One region of the Paenibacillus sp. JNU01 genome, then DNA from elsewhere that is predicted to be linked to it. Evidence: riboswitches for the same ligand, from Rfam matches in the RefSeq annotation. Region 1 holds a riboswitch; each other region holds the start of a gene.
What was found. A riboswitch is a leader RNA that binds a small molecule or an ion and turns the genes downstream of it on or off. The one in region 1 is predicted to bind cyclic di-AMP.
Positions count from the first base shown of each region.

Region 2: linked by a shared signal. The riboswitch ahead of NLBNIHML_RS27770 (C40 family peptidase) and the one ahead of NLBNIHML_RS24510 (HAD family hydrolase) in region 1 are both predicted to bind cyclic di-AMP.
Region 3: linked by a shared signal. The riboswitch ahead of NLBNIHML_RS17940 (C40 family peptidase) and the one ahead of NLBNIHML_RS24510 (HAD family hydrolase) in region 1 are both predicted to bind cyclic di-AMP.
Region 4: linked by a shared signal. The riboswitch ahead of NLBNIHML_RS03785 (C40 family peptidase) and the one ahead of NLBNIHML_RS24510 (HAD family hydrolase) in region 1 are both predicted to bind cyclic di-AMP.

Region 1 is NZ_CP169723.1:5,641,323-5,645,522, reverse strand. Features, by position in the region: gene NLBNIHML_RS24520 (Nramp family divalent metal transporter) at 1-870, shown strand, start outside; gene NLBNIHML_RS24515 (HAD family hydrolase) at 1,006-1,689, opposite strand; gene NLBNIHML_RS24510 (HAD family hydrolase) at 2,019-2,417, opposite strand; cyclic di-AMP (ydaO/yuaA leader) riboswitch at 2,533-2,708, opposite strand; gene NLBNIHML_RS24505 (glutathione peroxidase) at 3,080-3,559, shown strand; tRNA gene NLBNIHML_RS24500 (tRNA-Leu) at 3,707-3,789, opposite strand.
Region 2 is NZ_CP169723.1:6,301,468-6,305,667, reverse strand. Features, by position in the region: partial or broken gene xynC (glucuronoarabinoxylan endo-1,4-beta-xylanase XynC) at 1-151, shown strand, start outside; gene NLBNIHML_RS27785 (carbohydrate-binding protein) at 152-577, shown strand; tRNA gene NLBNIHML_RS27780 (tRNA-Leu) at 670-754, opposite strand; gene pelA (pectate lyase) at 918-1,880, opposite strand; cyclic di-AMP (ydaO/yuaA leader) riboswitch at 2,299-2,430, shown strand; gene NLBNIHML_RS27770 (C40 family peptidase) at 2,436-2,900, shown strand; gene NLBNIHML_RS27765 (carboxymuconolactone decarboxylase family protein) at 3,000-3,329, opposite strand; gene NLBNIHML_RS27760 (hypothetical protein) at 3,471-3,689, opposite strand; gene NLBNIHML_RS27755 (hypothetical protein) at 3,809-4,138, opposite strand.
Region 3 is NZ_CP169723.1:4,129,699-4,133,898, reverse strand. Features, by position in the region: gene NLBNIHML_RS17950 (M1 family metallopeptidase) at 1-645, shown strand, start outside; gene NLBNIHML_RS17945 (hypothetical protein) at 656-1,507, shown strand; cyclic di-AMP (ydaO/yuaA leader) riboswitch at 1,753-1,890, shown strand; gene NLBNIHML_RS17940 (C40 family peptidase) at 1,894-2,364, shown strand; gene NLBNIHML_RS17935 (GNAT family N-acetyltransferase) at 2,719-3,213, shown strand; gene NLBNIHML_RS17930 (c-type cytochrome) at 3,364-3,723, shown strand; gene rbsK (ribokinase) at 3,798-4,200, opposite strand, start outside.
Region 4 is NZ_CP169723.1:938,054-942,253, forward strand. Features, by position in the region: gene asnB (asparagine synthase (glutamine-hydrolyzing)) at 1-1,893, opposite strand, end outside; gene NLBNIHML_RS03785 (C40 family peptidase) at 2,104-2,577, opposite strand; cyclic di-AMP (ydaO/yuaA leader) riboswitch at 2,583-2,716, opposite strand; gene NLBNIHML_RS03790 (response regulator transcription factor) at 2,882-3,589, opposite strand; gene NLBNIHML_RS03795 (sensor histidine kinase) at 3,679-4,200, opposite strand, start outside.

The DNA of each region.
Region 1 (4,200 bases):
GTTGATGTACTCCTGATTCTTGTACTGCAAAACAAAGGCTTCCGCGCCTTGGAAACACTCGTCATCGTGCTGATGGCCACCATTGCCCTCTGCTTCGGGATTGACCTGTTCCTGGCAAAACCGGATATGGGCGGTGTTCTCCATGGTTTTGTCCCAAATGTGGAGATCCTGCAGAACCCTGCCATGCTCTATATTGCCATTGGTATTATAGGAGCAACCGTGATGCCGCATAATCTGTATCTGCATTCTTCCATTGTGCAGACGCGTCAGATCGAACAGACACCACAGGGCAAAAAAGAAGCGATTCGTTATTCGACTATGGACTCTACAATCGCGCTAACACTCGCCTTGTTCATCAATGCGGCCATCCTGATTGTATCAGCTGCTGTATTCCATAGTGCCGGCATGACGCAGGTTGCCGAGATCTCCGATGCCTACCACTTGCTTACACCCCTATTAGGGACTACAATCGCAAGTATTCTGTTCGGTGTGGCGCTGTTAGCATCAGGCCAGAATTCCACCCTTACAGGTACACTCGCAGGGCAGATTGTTATGGAAGGTTTCCTCAACATTCGGATTCCGGCTTGGCTGCGCAGACTGGTCACACGTCTGATCGCCATCATCCCGGCAGTAATTGTCACAGCAATTGCAGGAGAACACGGCACAGAAGAACTGCTCATTTTGAGTCAGGTTGTACTGTCTCTTCAATTACCTTTTGCGGTAATCCCTCTGGTCATGTTCACGAGTGATAAAAAAAGCATGGGTGCATTCGCTAACAAATTGTGGCTCAAAATCATCTCATGGGTCATTGCCGCAATTATCGTTGTGTTGAATGTATATCTGATCATTCAGACGATCCGGTTATTCTAATCTCGTCATATCGACTAAACATCAAAAAGGCTGATCAACTCCGGTATTCAATACCAAGTTGATCAGCCTTTATTATTGCAGTACAGCGAGGTGTTTCTTTTTGTAGTAAAACTCCGAGCTCTAACAAATAATCATCTATTCCTGATCCGGCACCAGTAAAGGCAGGAGTTCATCCAATGAATCCACAGTCCAATCCGCGCGTTCGTCATCCGATCGGTCTGGCTGGAATCTTCCGTACCCCTGCATAATTCGAATCGTACGCATGCCCAGCTTCCGGGCAGGAATGATATCGTTATCAATCCGATCCCCGATCATGACGGCTTCCTCCGGTGCACAACCCGCCTGTTTCAGGGCTACAGCGTACAGCTCTGGATCTGGCTTGGACACCCCTTCTTCAGCCGAGCATGCCAGAACATCAACATACTTTCGCAGTCCGTAACTCTCCAGTCTTTCTTCCGTTCCAGGACTCTGATTGGCGATAATGCCAATGCGATAATACCGCGACAACTGCTGAAGAACGGAATCCGCTGAAGGAAAAGGTCGTTCAAGATCTTTTTTAAACTTCAGCTTGTCCTGAATCTGTTTCTGATGTCCTTCATCTTCAATGAATGTGCGAATTGCCACTCTCATGGGCCATTGTTCATATTTCTGATAACAGTTCGCGAACAATTCACGTACCGCCTCAATCTTCACCGGATACCCCAAAGCACCGGCTTCGCGAACGAACTGTCCGATAATATCATCAACCGGGTCCCATTCATCCACTAGCGTATCTCCAACATCAAAAAACAACCACTTCAATCCACCCACATCCGGCACGCCAATTCCTCCTTGTAAGCCACAGGCAATCTAAAAGTTCGTGTTCAAAAAGTCTGGTTTTCAGTATCGAGAAGATGGAATGAAGCTAGAAATGGAGTAGCGGAGCGTAGGGAAAACTACGTGAGCAACGGACATTTCGGCTGAATTTCATATTCGATGCTGATGATGCCGCTAGGCATCCTTCGTAATCAAAAGCGGACTTTTTGAACTACCTTTAAAACCATAAAAAAGAAGACTCACCATCATGCACGAGTCTCCTCAAATTTCCGTTTATCGATACATTCAATTATAACAGGCACCTTACACCTGAGCAATCTCAAGCTATGACATTACCCATTGAGGAGAAAGCCGACTTCCCCATTGAGTGAATATACAATCCGGTCTGCACCCATTCCCCGATAGATCCCCTTCGGATGGCTTTGCTCCGTAATGACGCATAGGGATTTTGATGTCCACGATCGACAGATCTGTAAATAACGACAGGTCAGATTCAGGCTGTTCTCGAAAATAAACACGTTACCAACGCTTGCCTGCGGCAAAAACCATTTTTGAGCTGCAGCCGTATTCATGCGAATGACATGTTCTACTCCGATTCTACGGAGTCTGCGCTCTTCCCCTGCACTGTTGGTTAGAACGGCAAACGGCATTTTTTTGTACATCAGCAATTTGATAAATTTGCGTCCTGCTTCATTAGGAGCAGTCACTAAGATCATCTCAGTATCCATCATTCGTTCCTCCCTTGGCGTGAAAAGACAACAAAAAAGAAGCGTGGGGGACCAAGGCCTCCCGAACGCTTCTTAAAGAATCCATGGCGAAATCGCCATGAACCAGCGTACGGCTTGTTGCCTCTCCCTTTAACGCTTACGAGGTTAGCTGACGGATTCGGGCGCGAGAGTCGCCCTATTTCCGGCTGTCACCGGAAAATTCACCCCATGAATGCCTACTGTCCTGGACAGCGCATTCCGTTGGTTCCCCCGTTTCCCACTCATGAATGAATGGAAACTCAGCGATTAAAACATCGTTCGTATATCTTAAGTTAAGATTGAGCGATATTATCGTTTGTTTCGTTTTTCAGGTACAATTTAGTTTTAAATTGAAATTACGATATGAATCATACACCCGTGCCATGGCGGTGTAAAGTCCGGACAGATCACCGAATCGGCAGATTTTCGCCATTATTCATATATAATAACGCTTACAATACGGTTATACGCTATCCACCTCGTCAAGGCTATCTAATTCTCACTCTCGCGTAAATCACTTCGCAATTCATTCACGCATTCTGCACAACTTGCCAGTTTTGATTCTTTTAACACCATATTAGTTTTGCATTATTTAATTGTAACCAATATAATGAAAGGTATCAGATGATATCATGGAGGCGATTGAGATGACAGTCTACGATTACAAAGTGAATACCCTTCGCGGTCAAGAAGTTGAAATGTCCGACTACCGTGATAAAGTGTTACTGATTGTGAATACGGCAAGCTCATGCGGACTTACACCTCAATTCAAAGGTCTGCAAGAACTGCAAGACAAGTTCCAGGATGCGCCATTTGAAGTCCTTGGATTTCCAAGCAACCAGTTTGCCCAGGAAAAAGGTTCTTCCGACGATATCGCGGAGTTCTGTCAGATGAATTATGGCGTGAGCTTCCCTATGTTTGAGAAAATTGATGTGAATGGCTCAAGTGCTCACCCGCTCTTCCAACACCTTAGCAAAGAAGCACCCGGCCTGCTCGGCTCCAAAGCAATCAAATGGAATTTCACCAAATTCCTTGTGGATCAGAACGGACAGGTAGTTAAACGTTATGCTCCCAAAACAACACCTGACAAGATTGAAGAAGATATCAAGAACTTGCTGCAAAAATAGTACATCGGCCACCCTTAGCCGGAAGGTAGAGCACCATTACCCCCGGTAATGGATGGCCTTTTTTCAACTTCTGGTACCAGACTGTTCAAAAAGGCAAAAAAAGAAGCTTTCCATTAATGGAAAGCTTCTTCTTCATCGTTCATATGATGCGGTCGAGAGGACTCGAACCTCCACGGGCATACGCCCACTACCCCCTCAAGATAGCGTGTCTGCCATTCCACCACGACCGCATGTCGTAAATAATCGGCAACAGAATTGATTATACAGGGTTCTGAAATAAAAGTAAAGTATTTTTTAAACCTTCTTTTTTAGCTAGGCATTTTCCTCAAAAAACGCATATTCTCGTCATGTTTACCCATGAACTGCATATTATTAGATTTGATCCCCTCTTTTTCGGTAAGAGCCGATCTTGTTGATTCATTTATATATAGTCCTTCCTTATATATAGTCCTCCCTGAACTCCGTCACATAAATAACATAATAAGTTATATAAAATGACACAAATATTAAATATCAGAATCTATTCATTAAATTTAACGGATACTATTGACAAAAAGCGGACGTTTATGGGATGATAACTATCATATAATTCGGATTTTCAAACATAAAGTTAACAAAAAGGAATATAAATGTCATTTAAC
Region 2 (4,200 bases), 660 kb from region 1:
ATTCGTTCTGCAGAATGGTAATGCCTCCACGGTGTCCTCATGGGTTACGGACAGCAGTCGCAACCTGGCAAGCGGGGCCTCGCTTACCGTATCCAATGGAGCCTTCACGGCACAACTCCCCGCTCAGAGCGTAACAACATTTGTTGCCAACATTACTGGTGGGAATAACGGTGGAAATACAGGCAGCGGCACTACTTATGAAGCAGAGACCGGAACAACACTTACGGAAGCTGCCATTGAAACGATCTACCCCGGTTACACAGGCTCCGGGTATGTCAACTTCAATGCAATGACTGGTTCAACCATTCAATGGAACGCTATTAACAATACGATTACTGGCACCAAAAATGTAAAGTTTCGTTATGCGCTGGAAAGTGGAACACGTAACCTCGACATTTTTGTTAACGGAACCAAAGTTATCAGCAATGAGCCCTTTCCAGCAACGGGAAGCTGGTCCACTTGGGTTGAAAAAACAATACAAGTTCCCATGAACACCGGGACCAATACCTTGAAAGTGGTTACAACGGGAACGGAAGGACCGAATATTGACAGCATTAATGTTACCGCAGCACAATAAAACATTCCGTATAGTTGATGTTAGGATAATATCAAAAAATGCAAACAAAAAAAGACTCCTCATGCGTTAGCTTGAGGAGTCTTTTTATTCGATGCGGTCGAGAGGACTCGAACCTCCACGGGGGGTTAGCCCACACGGACCTGAACCGTGCGCGTCTGCCAATTCCGCCACGACCGCATATTATATCTCCGTGATTAATCTCGGCGACAAGAAATAATATATCATGCCCAATCTATCATGTCAACACTGAAAATAATAACATGAAAGCCCGAACCAGACATGCTTGTCCATTCGGGCTTTACCTTCAACTAATCATTTGGTTCATCAAAAAGGAGTCATACTACAGCTTGGAAGGCCAATTGCCATACCAGGCATAACCGCCTCTTCTTTCTTTATCAATGTCACTCAATTTGTATTTAACTACCCCGTCTCGTCCAATGAAAATGGGTCTATCCGTTCCTATTTCATAGAAGCGTGCCCAGATCGGTGCTGCTTTGGAATCAGCGATAATCTTGCTATCACCATTTGCCCTTTCATACTTGTAACCCGTAATTTTCACCTTGTTAAACCAGTCCTCTGCTCCTTTAATGGATGCGGTAATTTTAGCGGTAGCAGGCCTTGTTTTCAGAAATTTAACAATCGTTACACTCTCTCCAGCTGTCAGCGATGGTACTTCGTAGATTCTTGCGCTCGCTGGTTTAAGGGAACTGGAATCATGTTGTTGTCCCCATGCTGTAAGCTTCCCGCCTGAGACGACCTGAGTATTCAGAATCGCCTCCACACCTTTGGCAACTGAATTTTTACTGCGATTAGCAAGTGTACTGTCGATAAATGAGAAATCACCTTTGCGTGTTGCTACTTCATCGAGCATGATCATTACATTAATCATTGCATCATCATTGTAGGTAATATGCTTGTGATATCCAGAGCTTTGGTAGACTTGTGGCCATCCGCCGTTTGAATACTGCATATTGATCAAAAAGTTGATTCCTTTGATTGCAGCTGTGGAGTAGCGTGGATCATTCGTCTTTTTAAATTCCTTCGCCAATCTTCTAATTTCTGAATATGTAGCCTTGTTGTCAATCGTGGACTTCGCCCACTCTCCACTTGTTTGTTTATAATCTTTTCTCCAACCTCCATCCGGCAGTTGGTTCTTCAAAATATCTGAAATACTCGCTGTAGTACCCGATGCATCAGCAGCAGATACCGTCCCTACAGGTAGAACTGCAATTCCAACTGTTGAGAACACCATGGCGCATGCCAGGACAAAAGTAACTATTTTCTTTGCTTTCAAATGTAACACTCTCCCATGTTCATTGTAATAACATCCACAATTCTACCTTACCTATAATGCCCGTCCTTAAACCTCCTTAATTTAAATATATAACATAATAAAATCTATTTTTATCCAATATGTGGATTGGATAATCAGATGATATGCAAAAAATCAATTATTGTCAATATATGCAACTTAATGAATATAATCTCTTAAATTCTACATAACGGATAGTTCTTTTAACTCATGACAAACTTATTTATTTATCCAATTTCGTCTCAAACGAATCAATAATGACGTTTTTGTCATCAATGATACCCAAACTTGACGCCTTCTTTCATATAAAATCGTTAATTCCGCTAACATTGAGGTATTACGAAGGGGTTTAAAAGGGTTTGACAATTACGCATTTATGCAATATAGTTTCAAATAGTTACAAAAACTTAATTATTCATTGCCGAGTTTCAGGTTTGAAAACGGGGGAACCATTTTGGGTGAATTATTCTTATACATAGGAAATATAGGGAACCTTCTACCGAACCCTTAGCTAACTCCGTAGGCATCGAAGGGAGAACATTGATTTTGAAAAAACTGATTATCTCCATTTTTGGAGCGGCTGTACTATTTACATCCGGGGCAACAAGCACAGAGGCAAGCAGTATTAACTCCGTAGTGAACAACATGACAGGTATTCCTTACAAGTGGGGTGGCACGACTCTGGCCGGGTTCGACTGTTCCGGGTTTATGAGATATATTTTCAATAAATACAGCATTGAATTGCCACGTACTTCGCAACAGCAAGCCAAAGCAGGTACTCCAGTAGCCAAGAGCAATGTTCGGACAGGTGATCTGGTGTTCTTTAACACAACAGGCAAAGGCATTTCACATACAGGTGTTTATATCGGCGGCGGACAATTTGCACATGCATCCAGCAGCAAAGGGGTAAGCATCACCAAAATGAGCAATCCTTATTTCAATGATCGTTACGTAACAGCACGTCGGGTAACTGGACAGTTTATGTACGATAAAATGTTAGGGAAAATGTAGGTATAATATCAAAGAGGAGGCTCCGGATCAACCGGAACCTCCTCTTTTGTTTGATTTCCTCTTTAGGAGGACAGTCCTTGGACTACCTCCATCTTACACTTAATGCAGCGCCTTCTGCACTCGCATCGCGCCTTGGGACAGGGCATGTCCGCCTCCTACAGCTCCGGCCACAGCAACGGTCTCCATAATCTCCTGATCTGTAGCGCCCTTGGCACGTGCTTCTTCTACATGATAGAAGGTACATACCTCATTGTTGGCGAACAAGCCAATACCAAGCGCGATGAGCTGTTTGGTCTTCGCATCAATCGCCCCAGGTTGGAAGCATTCTCCGGTAAACTCATGATACGACTTCACCACACCTGGCAGCACATCACTTAATGCTCCAATCTGATCCTTGTAGGCATGAACTTTATCATTCATCAATGTCATGTCTTGCAGCACACCCTCTCGGCTATAGTTACAGAATTTCTTCACTGTACCTATCTTCTCTCACGAGTGAGTCAATTATGCCAAGAAATCATGGTAATTCCAAACATTTGTACGCTCATACTTCTGACATAATGATCGTTGTTACTCACCAAGTGGACTTTGCCGGGGTTCGCTGAACAACTGATAGCGGTAACCACGATCCAACTTGACGACACGTCGATTCTGACGACGGATAAGTACCTGCTCGCCATCCCAGGCAACGACAATCCCGGTTACATCGTTCGATTCCAGCTCGTCCCGTACTACTCTGACTTTCTCACCTGACAGACGCAGGGCGTCCAATTCTGTATCACTAATCATGTTCATGGCTCCTATATTCCAAATTTATTTACAAAAAGAGACCTAAATGAAAAGTCATTTAGGTCTCACGTGACTGTATTGGACTGTCATGTCATTCGAAATTATGTCCCGACTGAAAGTTACCGCTGCGCGTGCTCTTTGCTGTCGTTCTTCTCGAACCAAAAATCAAGCACTTTGGCGGACATCACACGTTCTTCAAGGTACTCCACTTGATGCGGTGTAAATTGTTCTTTCCAAGAGAAGGACAACTCTTCGCATAAGCCTACAATTGTCAGTAATTCTGACCAGGCAACATAGCGTTTGTACCAGAAAAATTGAGGATGTTCAATCATATAGGGATAAAGGTCATCGAATTCCGTATGTTTACAATCCAGGGCACGTTCAAAATGAACTTTCGATTCCGCCAGCTTATCATTAAAGAATTGTTCTGTTGCCGGTTGGTTCCCCATGGTGTTGCCTCCTCTCCCTAACATAACCCCATTATAAATGAAATTAGCGGCCATGCAAAGGC
Region 3 (4,200 bases), 1.5 Mb from region 1:
TCGGGCCTGATTACGTCTCCTTCATCCTTAACACAAGAATCCTGGAAGTTCGATTCACAGAATGAGTATGCAGCCAATGTCTACACACGTGGCAAGCTTGTATTGCTTGGTATTGAACATCAAGTCGGCACAAAAAAGATGGAACGCATTCTCTCTACCTATGTGAAGAAGTACCGCTTCAAACATCCCACTTCGGCAGATTTTCAGAACGTTGTGGAACAAGTGACCCGCACGTCCTGGTCTGATTATTTTGACCAATACGTCTACGGTAATGGAATGGCTGACTTTGCTGTAGAGAAGATTCGTGTTACGCCTGTACAGAAAGACGGTCAAACATGGTACGAGTCATCCGTGACGATCGTCAAAAAAGGCAGTGATTACAACGCCGTTCCTGTTCGCATTGCTTTTGAAGACGGACATACCCTCACCAAGCAATGGGATGGCATAGAAGATCGAATTACCTATAAATTAACGCACACATCCCCCGTAGCCTGGGCCATGACCGATCCCCTGTACACGATCGTGCTGGAGAACCGCCATATGAACAATTTCCTAAAATCCGGACTGGATGAGCAGACGAAGTCCCGCTGGAGCATGAGTGTAACCAAACTAATAGAAGCCATATTCGGAGGTCTGTCATGGTGAGGTGGATACGGTGAAAGCGAAAATACGTGAAGGCTGGTTTCTCGTCCGTCAGCATATGTTCATTGCGGCACTCTTATTTCTTTATCAACTCATTTGGGGATATTTCTTCTATCGAATGGTACAATCGGCAGTCATCCCACTCCTCCTGCGCTATCCAGATTCTGATGCCGGGGAACTGAGTACACTTTTGTTCAAAATGGAAAGCCAACTTAACCTATCTACCCATCCGGAGGTTCATCGTTATCTATGGATTCTGGGGGGCATGCTGCTGGTTCGCATGTTGATCAGCCCCCTTATTCAGGCAGGACTGCTCTACTCACTTCAGCACTTTAATTCTACAGAAGAGCGCATCCCATTCGTCCGTGGAATCAAAAAACTGTGGAAACCGATGCTGCTGCTGCACACCATACGTACATTATTGATACTTCTGCCCGCCTACTGGCTCATACCGAAGCTCTACTCGATCCTCATGGACGGATTTCATTCCCTTCAATTACTTTTGCCTGGTATACCTTATGTTGCTGCCTGGATTGTATATGGATGGGTCATCCACCATGTCATGCTCTACATGCAGTTCGGTGTGTCGGCACCAGAAGGAGAAGGCGGGGCTCACGGCACCCTCAAAGCACTCTGGATTGCACTGCGTCATCTCATCGCCGTTATCGGCATTGCTCTCCTGCTGGGCGGAGTCCACTTACTCGTCTTTGGGGCATTCACTTCAGCCTCATGGTTATTAACGGGACTTACCGGACTTATACTACAGCAGACGTATCCACTTGCCAGATGTCTATTGAGTCTGTGGAAAATATGCAGCCATTTCCGATTGTGGCAGTCCAAAGTATCCAAAGGTGAGAGCATTTAGTTTAAAAATTGTTACCATCACATGTTAAACTCATGGCCTGCTATGTACTTATAAATAGGCAAACCTCAACCTTTCCCCGTCAAAGGTCGAGGTTTTTTTTGCTAATTTTGTTGCTAAACGTTGCCAAAGACGTACTCCTCTGTTACAATAATCGCAGTGAGTTTTTAGTAACAACTTTGTAATCTTTACATTCATATTTGTAACTACTTAAAATTAAATCGTCATTTCTTGATTTCGCAGGTGCATAACTAGCATAGCCAAATTCCTGGCACCTGGGAAGCGGGGGAACCAGTTATGGGTGAATTGATCTTGCTACAGAGGGATCATAGGGGACCTTCAACCGAATCCTTAAGCTAACCTCGCAGGCGTTGGAAGGGGAATATCTCTTGTTCAAGAAGAAATTAACCGCAGCTGTACTTAGCATCACATTCGCATTATCGCTTGGTGCAGGTAGCGCATTCGCAGATTCAAAAATGGATAAAGTAATTGATTCAGCAATGGGAACTACATACAAAAGTGGGGGAACAACGCTTAACGGCTTTGACTGCTCCGGATTTACACGGTATGTATTCGACAAATTGGGTATTGATTTGGCACGCCAATCCAGTTCCCAATTCGACATGGGCGATTCCGTATCCCGCATGGAAATGAGAGCTGGCGATCTGGTATTCTTTAATACTACAGGTAAAGGCGTATCCCATGTAGGAATCTTTGTAGGGGATGGAAAGTTCGCACACTCTTCTTCTTCCAAAGGTGTTACGATCAGTGCATTGAGTGAAAGCTATTGGGCCAATCGTTATGTTGGCGCTAAACGGATTATGAGCACGGACGCGTATGAATCACTGGCCCTTGACTAGGGACAAGCTGAGCAACATGATACTGTAACCATGAACCATACTGTAACGAAGCAAGAAGCATAACAGAACCGCCCGGTACATTCTCCGCAGGAATGTATCCGGCGGTTTTTTTGTGCTTCCATCCTGATTCATATTGCAAGTTACGCTCGGGGCTATCCTGCAACATCAACAGGCTCATTTTGTGCTCGTTCGTCCGTGCCCTTATGATGTTTTTACCCATCCTGTTATAATATAAACGGAATTACCGGAACTTTTGTTTCATATTTTTTTCTGGTAAGAGAGACTTGCTAAATGAATATCTCTTTTGTAGAGTGGACAGAGAGTTCTGTTTCAAGGAAAGGAGCATGCAGGTGTATGAAGGAAGCCCCCGTAACGTTTCACGTTGTACCCATGCGAGAAGAACATGCGGAGCTCATCTGCAGTTGGCAGTATGATCCGCCTTACAATATCTACAGCTGGCTCCCCTGGGAGCAGATGAAAGCGCTGGAAGTGGAATTCGGAGATGCACAGCTGCGGCAGGAGCAATATGCGATTGTCCTGGATCAGAACGATCGTATATGTGGATTTGCTCAATACTTCCCACTTCAAGGGGTAACCCGGATTGGCCTCGGCATGCATCCAGAGCTGTGTGGTCAGGGGCAAGGGACAGCTTTTGTCACGGCCATTGTACAGGAAGCCATTCGCCGAAATCCGATGAATGAGATCGATCTGGAAGTGCTCACTTGGAATGCTCGTGCCATTCAAGTCTATCTAAAGAGTGGATTTGTCACCCAGGATACATACGAACGACAGACCCCAAGCGGCTTGAAGCCCTTTCACTGTATGGTTTATGAAGGGCCTCGTGATTAAAATCCATTGCAAAACAACCAAATTTGCGCCTTGTTATGTGATTAGTTCAAAAATTTCCCACAAAATGCTATGATGTCAGTACAGGTTCCGTTATAATGATATGGATAGTTTCAGGTTAGATGATCTTTCATTCTGGAGGGGACATAAGGGATGCACAAATGGATCATGAGCGGAGTATTTTTTGCAGCATGCGCTTTAGCTATTGTTTTAATGTTTACGCTTCCAGGGAAAGAAGAAGTGGCTGAAGAAGCCAAGCCTACCATGCCGGAAGTCACATTGGATGCCGGACAGGCTGAAGCACTGGTCAAAGCCAATTGTATCTCCTGTCACGGGGATCAGCTTCAGGGTGGCGTAGGACCTGCTCTAGCAAACATCGGCAGCCAGGATGATCTGGAGAAGATCTACACTACGATTGTCAAAGGTAAAGGTGGCGGTATGCCTTCCTTCAAGGGCAAACTGCAGGATGAAGAGATTGCTAATATCGCCATGTGGCTGTCAGAGAAGAAGTAATCTCTGCACACACATAACAAAGAGGCCCTTAATCCCCTTTTGGGAGAATAAGAGCCTCTTTGTTATGCTATTGATTAGGCATCTGCCGCATGCTCGGCCAGAAAGGCCTCCACTTCACGTGCGGACGGCATCCCGGACTGGGCGCCGAGCTTCGTCACGGATAACGCGGCCGCACCCATGGCAAAGCCTACGGCCGCGTCCAACGTCTCACCGCGCGCGAGGGCTACCGCCAACGCGCCGTTGAAGCAATCGCCAGCGCCGGTCGTATCGACGGCGCTTACGGCGTAGCCGGGCGCACGGCATGCGCCGGCACGCCCTGCCTGTACGCGGCCACCAGGCGCCGCCGCGTACACAGCCCCCTCGGGGCCGAGCGTCGTGACGACAGCGGCCCCGAGGGATGCGGCGAGCTCTGCGACCGCCGCATCCAGGTCTTCCGGCCGGAGATGATCCCGGCCGGTCAGCACGGCAAGCTCACTG
Region 4 (4,200 bases), 2.2 Mb from region 1:
CAATATCATTCTATTGGAAGATGGACCTGAAAAGGAATACGCACGATCTTCAATATATATTTGATGCCATAAGATAAATACAAGAATGGTCCACAATTTACGGCTTGCATCCAATTTCCCTTCCTTATGGATCTCAAGTAGCTGCAATACATACGTTTTATTGATCCATTGATCTACGTCTGCTGTCATAATCAGATTCCTAGCCCATGAATACCATTCACTTTTTAACCATACTCTCGTTGGGACAGGAAAACCTAATTTTTTTCGTTGCTGTACATCAGGTGGAACCACATCTTTCATAGCATCACGGAGTAATAATTTAGTTGCTGTGGGTGTAACTTTATACTTTGTAGGGATGGTAGCAGCTAATTCAAATACTTTGGTATCTACAAAGGGAACGCGAAGTTCCAAGGAATTTGCCATCGACATTTTGTCTGCTTTCATTAGGATATTCCCACGTAGCCACGTATGAATATCAATATACTGCATCTGTGTGACTTCATCATATAACTTCGCTTGTTCATAAAGTGGCTTAGTCACCTGCTGGGTTGGTTTACATACTCCCTGCTCCGATAACCATGGTGCTAATACCTTACTTTTTTCATGATCCATAAAAATCTTCGCATTTCCAAAGTAACGTTCTTGCAGAATAAGACTCCCTCTTTCCAAGAATCCTTTGCCTTTCATGCCGGTAGGCATTAATCTTCCAAGATGTCCTGCAAGACTTCTCCATGGACCTGGAAGACCCTGAAACATGCGGAGAGCATAGGGTTCCCGATAAATGTTGTAGCCACCAAAAAATTCATCTGCACCTTCACCTGAAAATGCCATCTTAACATGCTGACTAGCCAACTTCGATACAAAGTAGAGACCCACGGCTGATGGGTCTGCTACTGGCTCATCCATATGCCATATTAGAGAAGGTAGTATATCTATATAGTCGCGGGCATTAATCCGAATTTCATGATGCTCAGTCCCTAAATAGGCTGCTGTCTTCCTAGCATCATCCAATTCACTATAGCCCGGCATATCAAATCCAACGCTGAATGTTTGGGTTGGCTCCAAGCGATGAAGTAAACCAACTAAACTGCTTGAATCAATACCACCCGATAAGAATGCTCCCCTAGGGACATCTGAGTTCTTATGAATACGAACAGATTCCGTTATTACTGATCGTGTTTCCTCTACTAAATCGGAATACGACCTACTTTCATGGGGCTCAAACTTCACTTCGTAATACGGTCTGATGGTCATTCCATTATTCTGTACAATCAAATAATGGCCTGCTTTCAGTTTATGGATCTCTTTGAACATCGTTAGAGGTTCAGGTACATATTGAAATGTGAGATACTGATAAAGAGCATTTTCATCCACTTCCCTATCAATCCTACCTGAAGCCAGCAACGTTTTAATTTCAGAGCCAATCATGTATCCGGAGGCGGTCTCACTGTAATAAACAGGCTTGATTCCGAAATGATCCCGTGCCGCAAATAAAAGATCACTCCTTTGATCCCATATGGTGAACCCAAACATGCCTCGTAAATAGTTGACACATTTAATTCCAACGTCCTCATAAAGCCTCAGTAATACTTCGGTATCGGAATCTGTATAAAATGTATACCCCTTCTGACTCAACCAATCCCTCAACTCTTTATAATTATAAATCTCTCCATTGAATACCAACCAAATATCTTTGTTCTCATTGGTCATGGGCTGTGCCCCGTGCTCAATATCCAGTATACTTAGTCTCCTAAAACCCAGACCGATATGATCATGGATATATATCCCTTCATCATCTGGGCCACGATGAGCTATGGAGTCGGTCATATGTTGCAGAATGTTTGCATCTACTGGCATACGATATTTGTTATATAAACTTACAAATCCACACATAGGGCTATTCTCCTCTAATCAATATAAGATTAGTTTAGCTTTTATGTATGTGGAATCTGTGAAAGATTACCGTCCATATCATAAATCACAGTTTAGATAAGTTATTTACTTATTTATTAGTTTAGTTCACTGGAGAATGGTTCTATCTGTTCGAGGCAAGTTGCTAAACAAAATGGACAAACCCGTGAATTACCCACGGGCTTGTCCATTTTAATGACTATCGTTAACCATTTTAAGATAGTTCTGCTCGCTAACCACTCTACGAGCTGTTACATATTTGGTTTTATAATAACTTTCAGATAAGCTACTAATTCGAACACCCTTACTGCTTGATGAATGTGCAAATTGATTGTTACCTACATAAATTCCCGCATGTGAAATGCTGCGACCATTCGTATTGAAGAAAACGAGATCCCCTGGGCGTAATTCTTCTTTCTCTACAAACGATCCCTTTGCTGCTTGCATACTAGAGGTGCGCGGCAAATCTAGTTTAAACTTATTAAAAACATACAGGATAAAACCGGAACAATCAAAACCAGATGTTGTTGTCCCACCATAAAGGTATGGCGTTCCAACCACTTCTTTTATTTCTTCTGTTAGCTTTGCCTGACTAGCAAATGCACCTGTTGCTGTGGAGGTAAATAAAACTGCTGCTCCAAGAACCGATAAAATGACTTTCTTCAAACTTTTGTTCCTCCCTTAGATGCCTACGGAGTTAGCTTAAGGATTCGGTTAAAGGCTCCCTATATTCTTTTCTTACAAGAATAATTCACCCAACAAATGGTTCCCCCGTTTTCAATACGAAATTCGGCAAAAATAGTTAAATATTTGTAACCTATAGAGTATTATATTGTTAAATTGTGTGGATTTAATGTGGAATTCTCGTATATCTTATTCTAAAAAAGAAACGACCGTCTCCTGCTGAAGTTAGGGAGCGATCGCTTCTTAGCACATGTTCTTTTTGTATTGCCGAATTCTAGTTATAAGTTCAAGGCTCCTCTACACTATACAACCACTTATACCCTATGCCCCAAACCGTTTGAATGGGGTTCTGTTCCAATCCAGCCAACTGCAACTTCTCCCGGATATTTTTCACATGGGTGTCTACGACTCGGTTATCCCCAAAAAAGTCACTTCCCCAGAGACGTTCAATGATTTCATCTCTAGAGAAAACTCTTTGTGGATTCTCGGCCAATATAAGCAATATATCAAGTTCTTTTTGGGTCAAATCCAGATTTGTGTCGAGTACCATAACCTGTCTTCGATCTGGATAAATAATCATGTCAGTATACATGATTTTTTTACCGATTTCTTTAAGGCTTAAAGACTGTGAAGAGCGTCGAACAAGCGCAAACAAGCGAGCAATGAGTTCATCAGAATTTACAGGTTTCACCATATAATCATCAGCACCGACACCTAACCCATGTACCTTATCCTTCACATCCCCTCGAGCTGTAAGCATCAATATAGGTGTTTCAGTAAACGATCTGATTTTTTCACAAAGATGCCATCCATCCATATCCGGCATCATAACGTCTAATAAAATGACATGATACGAATTTTTCTGAAGATAGGACAGTCCTTCGGTTCCATTATGAGCTTCCGTAATATCAAAACCCTCTTTAGTTAAATAAATTCGCAACAGATTTCTCATGTTCCATTCGTCATCAATAACTAATGCTTTCAATTTATTCATATGGTCATCCCATCCATTTCATTAATCTTTAGTAATATGCGGTTTCTGACCGTAAATTTGAACGATCATTAGCTCATTTGTTTCACATATTATATTTTGAAGCTGTGTGATTTTAATGAAGAAGAGGTGATGGACGGGAACATCACTTTAAATTGCGTCCCCTCTCCAATTTTACTTTCCACATGAATTGTTCCTCCTTGTTGTAAAACAAGACTTTGAACAATGGACAGCCCCAGTCCTGTTCCTCCATATGCCCGGGATCTGGATTTCTCAACCCGGTAAAAACGTTCAAATATATTGGGAAGTTCTTCTGTTGAAATTCCGGGTCCCGTATCGCAAATGCTTATTACAACCCCTTCTAATTCAGAAGTTAAAGAAACTTGAATATACCCCTCGGCTGTGTAACGAATGGCATTATCCAATAGATTCAAAATAATCTGTTCCAGTCGGTTAGAGTCTACAAAAATATGGGGTACGGGACTCAACTTACTTCGAATCGTAAGATCTTTTTCTTGGGCTTTTAATTGAACCTTATCTATAGACCTTTGAATAATCGAAGTGGGTTCTACAGACATCAGTTTCAAGTCAATTTTACCTTCTTCCATCTTAGA